One region of the Pseudomonas sp. SCB32 genome, then DNA from elsewhere that is predicted to be linked to it. Evidence: riboswitches for the same ligand, from Rfam matches in the RefSeq annotation. Region 1 holds a riboswitch; the other holds the start of a gene.
What was found. A riboswitch is a leader RNA that binds a small molecule or an ion and turns the genes downstream of it on or off. The one in region 1 is predicted to bind cobalamin.

Region 1 (3,396 bases):
TGGTAGCTGACCTCCTCGGGGAAGCGGCGGAAGAAGGCTTCCTCGCCGGTGGTGGCGGCGCCCTTGATGAACTGCACCACACCGACCTTCATGCCATGGCCCAGTGCGCGGGCGACCATGCCGAAGGCCGAGCTGCTCTTGCCCTTGCCGTTGCCGCTGTGAACCAGGAATACACCACGCTCACCCTGGGCCTGGGCGATCTTCTCGTCGACCACGGATTTCTTGCGCTGCATGCGCGAACGGTGGCGTTCGTCCTTTTCCAGGGATTCACTCATCGGTCTCTCTCCTCTCAAAGGGCCTGGTAGCGCACGCCGAAGAGTACGGCGCGGCCGGGCTGCTCATAGCCCAGGGTGGTCTGGTAGTCGGCGTCGAACAGGTTGCTCAGGCGCGCTTGCAGGCGCCACTCCGGGCTCAACGCATATTCGCCGCGCAGGTCCAGGGTGGCGAAGCCGCCCAGACGATTGCGGTTGGCCAGGTCATCGTAGCGATGCCCCTCGGCGTGCAGGCTGGCCCCCAGGCTCAGCGCGTCGAAGCGCCGGTCGAGGTCCAGGTTGAACAGTTGCCGGGCGCGGCGCGGCAGGTCATTGCCACGGCTGCCGCTGGCGCGGCTTTCCGGGTCGAGCAGGCTGGCGTTGGCGTTCCACACCCAGTCCTGCCACTGACTGCCCAGTTGCAGCTCGACGCCGCGGATGCGCGCCTGGTCGATGTTGCCCGGGGCGCGTAATGCCGAGTCGTAGGCGATCAGGTCGTCGATCATCGTGCGATACAGGTTCACCGCCCAGTGCCCCCAGCCGTGATGGCCGTCCAGGCCGAGCTCCACACTGCGCGAGGTTTCCGCGTCCAGGTCGGGGTTGCCGTAGCCGGGGTAATAGAGTTCGTTGAAGGTCGGCGCCTTGAAGGCCGTGCCGTAGCTGGCGAAGGTACGCACCGCGTCGGTCAGCGCATAGCCCCAGGCGAGGTTGCCGGTGTTGCGGCTGCCGAACTGCTGGTTGTCATCGTGGCGCAGGCTCAGCTGCCAATCGTGGCGACCCGCACTGCCCAGGTACTGGGCGAAGGTGCCGCGGTTGTCGCGGGAGGTCACCGCGTAGTCGGTGGAGCTGCCCAGCTCGTCCTGCTGCCAGTCGTAGCCCAGGGTCAGAGTCTGGCCGGGGGCAAGGTCCAGGTCGTTCTGCCAGGACGCGGTGTCACGACGGCTGTCGAAGCGCGAGTAGAAGGCGCCGTCCTGATAGGCGTCGGAGTTGTCCTCGCTGCGCCCGGCGGACAGGGTCACCCGCCAGGGCTCCAGCGGGGCGAAGCGCGCGCGGCCACCGATCACTCGCTGCACGCCATCGTTGTAGGCGTCGAAGCCCTGGGTGCGACGGCTGTTCACCTGATCGAAGTCGTTGTGCGAATCGGTCTGCAACAGGCTGCCGTCCAGCTCCAGGCCGTTGTCGAAACGGTAGCCGGCACGCAGGGAGCCCGAGAGATTGCGGTAACCGTCGCTGTCCGGCTCATGGCCGCTGGCGCCGTTGGCCTTGGCATCGATGCCGGCGGTATCCAGGCTGGACACACCCAGGGCGAACCAGCCGCGCCCATTGCCGGCCGAGGCCCCGGCGCTGCCTTCATAGGTGCTCTGGCTGCCCGCGCCGGCGTAGGCCCAGGGCTTGAAGCCCTGCTCCACGGCCTGGCGGGTGAATATCTGGATCACCCCGCCGATGGCCTCGGAGCCATACAGGCTGGAGCGCGGCCCGCGCACCACCTCGATGCGCTCGATCAGTTCCACCGGCAGGTCCTGCAACGATGCGCCACCGGAAGACACCGAGCCGGCCTTGACGCCGTCGATCAGCACCAGCACATGGTCGGATTCGCTGCCGCGCAGATAAAGGTTGGTGGCCTTGCCGGGCCCGCCGTTGCTGCTCAGGGAGATACCCGGCAGACGCCGCAACAGGTCGGGCACCGACTGCGCCTGGGCGCGTTCGATGTCTTCGCGATCCAGCACACTGACCGAGGCAAGGCTCTGCCCGGCGCGCTGCTCGGTGCGCGTGGCGGTCACCACTTGATCGTCGAGCGCCAGCGGCGTTTCGTCGGCCGCCAGGCCCAAACAGGAGAAGCCGCCCAGCGCCAGCGCCGTCGGCCAATTGAAGAACTGCTTCACGTGAACTCACTCCGCCGCTCTCACCCGCGCGGCTCTGACCCGAAAGGGCAGGCGGAGGACGGGAACGCCCCGGCAGCATAGGCCGGACGGAGCGATCGACAACGCCTCCCGCGTGCCATGGCTTGCAACAGGCCGGTCTCCGGGCTTGCGAGTGGGGCCGTGAAAGGCTCCTGAAACCGCGCCTTCCCATGCCAATGGCACAGTGGCGAAATGCGGCTCGATGCTCGCTTACCGTTGCGGGGGCAGCGCCGGAATGGTCGGACCCACGAGGTCCGAATTCACCGGCTTCCCTGTTTCACCCCCGACTTGCGCCGGGGGCACCTGAAGCAGGCGCGCAGCTTAGTGGCTCGCGGCCTGGGGCGTCAATTGAACAGGCTGTCGCATCCAGCGCCAACGCCCGCCCCAGAGCGGCTAAAACGATATATACAAGTCAAGTGGAGGCACCACAGAAACTCGCTAGAATGCGAGGCATGACAACGACTGCACAGCCCGGCCAGCTCCAGCTCGATCCCCGCGCCAGCCCTCCGCTGATGCACGTCAGCGGCGACTGGACGCTGGCGCATTTCAGCACCCTGGAATCCCAGGTCGCCGACGTACGCCTTGGCGGCCAACCCGCCGAACTGGACTTCAGTAACCTCGGCGCTCTCGACACCGCCGGCGCGGCGCTGCTCGCCGACGTCATCGGCGGCGCGCGCATGGGCCAGCTCGAACAGATCACCCGCAACCTGCCCGCCGAGCGCCTGGCGCTGCTGCGCACCGTGGGCAGCGCCATCACCCAGTGCCGGCTGGACGAACAGAAACCGCCACCCGGCAATGCCATCATCGATGTCCTCGAACGCATCGGCATCGCCACCCTGGCCTTCCGCGGTCATGTCGTCGGCGGGCTCGGCTTCATCGGCCTGACCCTGCAGACCCTGGCGCGCACGCTGGTGCGTCCACGCCGCTGGCGCCTCACCTCGCTGACCGCGCACATCGAGCAGACCGGCCTGGACGCCGTGCCCATCGTCGCCCTGCTCACCTTCATGGTCGGTGCGGTAGTGGCCTTCCTCGGCGCCACCGTGCTGAGGAAGTTCGGCGCGGCGATCTACACCGTCGACCTGGTCGGCTTCGCCTTCCTCCGCGAGTTCGGCGTACTGCTCACCGCCATCCTCCTGGCCGGCCGCACCGCCAGCGCCTTCACCGCGCAGATCGGTTCGATGAAGGCCAACCAGGAGATCGACGCTATCCAGGCCCAGGGCATGGACCCGGTGGAGCTGCTGGTG
Region 2 (3,396 bases), 920 kb from region 1:
AACAGCAGCGCGGCGACGGGGCACTCGGGGGCCCAGTCGGCCTGCCAGCGAGCGAGGTCGCAGCTGCCGAGCTGGGGGTGATAGAGCGCCACTCGGGGCAGTGTCCGAGGTTCGCTCCAGGCGTAGTCGCGTTGCAGATGGCGGTTGGCAAGACAGGCGAAGAACTGCCGGGCGTTGTCCATGCCACCCTGACGCAGGTACTGCCAGAGGCGCTCGGTATCCTGCGGCGGGACGCTGCAGAGGGCGGTGAGTTCGGGGTCGGGCTTGTCGTCGCCAGGCACCGCGATCAGCGTGGCGCCACGCTCGGCCAGCGCCGCCAGCTGCTCCATGCCGTAGCGCCAGTAACCGACGCCGCCGTGCACCGAGATCAGGATGACCTTGGCGTGCTGCAGCACCTCGTCGACGTAGAGGTCTACCGAGGCGTGGTTCTGCAGCTGCATGGGGTTGGCCAGGCGCAGGCTCGGGTAATTCTCCGGCAGCTCGCGGGCGGCCTCGGCGAGCAGCGCCAGGTGCGAATCGCCGCTGCAGAGGATCACCAGCTCGGCGGGTGTCTGGGCCAGGTGGGCGATGCCGTCGTCGGGGACGAAGCCGCCGGGTTGGGTGCGCAGCAGGTGCATGGGCGTGCTCGGTAGATTGCTCTTGTAGGAGCGAGCAAGCTCGCTCCTACGAAAAGCTGTGTTACGCCAGGGCGGTACGCAGCTCGTTGGCGATGGTGGCCTGGTCCAGTTCCTGGCCGATTACCACCAGGCGGGTACCGCGGGTTTCGTCGCTGCGCCAGGCCCGGTCGAAGTGTTTGTCGAAGCGCTTGCCGACGCCCTGTACCAGCAGGCGCATGGGCTTGCCGGGGATGGCGACGAAGCCCTTGATGCGCAGCACGGCGTGGCGCTCGACCAGCGCGTTCAGCGCATCGAGCAGGGCGCGCTCTTCCACCTCCGGCAGGTCGACGTGGAAGGAGTCGAACTCGTCATGGTCGTGCTCTTCATGACCTTCGTGGTCGTGATGAGTCGGGCGGCTGTCGATGTGCAGCTCGGCCTCGGCGTTCAGGCCCAGCAGCACCGAGAGCGGCAGCTGGCCGGAATTGGCTTCGACGATTTTCACCGCCGGCGGCAGCTCCTCGGCGACTTCGGCGCGCACTCGGGCCAGTGCCTCGGCATCCAGCAGGTCGGCCTTGTTCAGTACTACCAGGTCGGCGCTGGCCAGCTGGTCTTCGAAGAGTTCGTGCAGCGGCGATTCGTGGTCCAGGTTCGGGTCCTGCTTGCGCTGCTCGTCCACCTGCTCGGGATGGGCGGCGAAGGTGCCGGCGGCCACGGCCGGGCTGTCGACCACGGTGATCACCGCATCCACCGTGCAGGCGTTGCGGATTTCCGGCCACTGGAAGGCCTGCACCAGCGGCTTGGGCAGGGCCAGGCCGGAGGTCTCGATGAGGATCTGGTCGAGGTCGCCACGGCGCGCCACCAGCTCGCGCATTACCGGGAAGAATTCTTCCTGCACGGTGCAGCACAGGCAGCCGTTGGCCAGTTCGAAGACGCGGCCGACCGCTTCTTCTTCGCTGCAACCGATGGAGCACTGCTTGAGGATTTCGCCGTCGATGCCCAACTCACCGAACTCGTTGACGATCACCGCGATGCGGCGGCCTTCGGCGTTGTCGAGCATATGGCGGAGCAGGGTGGTCTTTCCGGCGCCGAGGAAGCCGGTGACGATGGTGACGGGGAGTTTGGCCAGGGTTTTCATGCGCGCCTCGCAAGCGAAAGTTTGAAGGCGGATGAAGGGCGCGCGCGCGGGTTCGCCGCGCAACGAAGGTCGCCACCGGATCACCCCGCCCGGTTGTCTGTTGATAACCAACCGGTTCCGGATCTCGCGAGCTAGAGCAGAACAAGGCAAAAATCGGGGCGGGAGCGGAGTTTACGTCAGTAAATGAGCATCCCGAGCCGGTTTTTAACGCAGTTATGCCGACGCGCAGCAGATCGAAAACCAGTCACGAGGCAGGTCTCCTGGCTCACAGCCCTTGATTGTCCTTTCGCCTTCCCGCCGTCGTCGGCAGTGGCTCGTGAAAGGACAGGCTGTTCACAGTTGCGGGGGCAGCCGTGGCGCATCCGAAGATTTCCACGTTCCCTCTTAGCTCCGGCCAGCGCCGGAGAACCTCGAAGGGCAGAAGGCTACGCAGCGATGGCGAGGCGGTCAATCGCCGGGGATCGGTTGCCGCGCGGTTGACGCTCGCGGGGCTTCGTGGTCAGCTAGCGCGGTTTCAGGTGTCTCGCGCCGTCGTGTGCGAGGTGAAACGGGAAGCCGGTGCGTCCGCAAGGACCAGTCCGGCGCTGCCCCCGCAACGGTAAGCGATTGAAGGGTCATCGGTAGCCACTGTGCTCGCGCATGGGAAGGCTGACCCGCCCGGCCGCATCGGCCGACATCGCAAGCCCGGAGACCGGCCTGGAATCCTTCGTTTTGGCAAACCCGCGGTGGGCGGGCGCAGGCCGTGGCGCAGCCGATTCCGGCGCGTTCGAATGCGTTCAACCTCTGCGTTCTCTACTCAAGTTTCAGAGGGAACGTTCATGTCCAGCAGCATCCTGGCGCAACAGGCGTCGAGCACTTCCATCCCCCTTTCCAAGCGCATCAGCCTGGCCGTCGGCGCCAGCCTGCTCGGTGCGCTGCTGGTGTACTTCGCCGGTTTCTCGCACCTGGAGGCGGTGCACAACGCCGCGCATGACACTCGCCATAGCGCGGGCTTCCCCTGCCATTGATGTGTACCGGCTGCGTGTAGACGCGGCTGAGTCGAGGCGTCCCTGACTGCTCGTTCGAAGCGGTCACGGGAATGCTTTGCCTGCCACACGCGGCCCGGGAAATCGGAGAACTGCAATGATCAAACGTATCGCCCAGACCGCCGGTTTCGCCGGCCTGATCGCGGCGTTGGTGCTGACCCTGGTCCAGCTGTTGTGGGTGTCCCCGCTGATTCTCAAGGCGGAAACCTACGAGAAAGCCGAGCCGGCCGCCACGCTGGTCGAGGAGCACAGCCACGAACACGCCGATGGCGCCGCCGCCGGCCATCACCACGACCAAGAAGCCTGGGAGCCGGAAGACGGCTGGCAGCGCATCCTCTCCACCACCGGCGGCAACCTGGTGGTCGCAGTGGGCTTCGCGCTGATGCTGGCCGGCCTGTTCACCCTGCGTGAGCCGGGCAAGACGTCCGAAGGCTTGCTCTGGGGGCTGGCCGGTTTTGCCGTGTTCACCCTGGCGCCGTCGCTCGGCCTACCGCCGGAAGTCCCCGGTACTGCCGCGGCGGATCTGGCCCTGCGGCAGACCTGGTGGATCGGCACGGCCGCCTCCACTGCAGCAGGCCTTGCGCTGCTGGTGTTCAGCCGCAACTGGCTGCTGCGCGGTGTGGGCCTGGCGCTGCTGGTG

Region 2: it holds a riboswitch for cobalamin, as region 1 does, so the genes downstream of both, cobW (cobalamin biosynthesis protein CobW) here and btuB (TonB-dependent vitamin B12 receptor) in region 1, are expected to answer to the same signal.

The regions. Positions count from the first base shown of each region.
Region 1 covers NZ_CP045118.1:1,641,112-1,644,507, reverse strand. Annotated here, with positions in the region: gene cobO (cob(I)yrinic acid a,c-diamide adenosyltransferase) at 1-275, opposite strand, end outside; gene btuB (TonB-dependent vitamin B12 receptor) at 290-2,134, opposite strand; cobalamin riboswitch at 2,247-2,474, opposite strand; gene GA645_RS07695 (MlaE family lipid ABC transporter permease subunit) at 2,605-3,396, shown strand, end outside.
Region 2 covers NZ_CP045118.1:719,496-722,891, forward strand. Annotated here, with positions in the region: gene cobN (cobaltochelatase subunit CobN) at 1-617, opposite strand, end outside; gene cobW (cobalamin biosynthesis protein CobW) at 679-1,731, opposite strand; cobalamin riboswitch at 1,964-2,159, opposite strand; cobalamin riboswitch at 2,231-2,446, shown strand; gene GA645_RS03475 (CbtB-domain containing protein) at 2,550-2,738, shown strand; gene GA645_RS03480 (CbtA family protein) at 2,854-3,396, shown strand, end outside.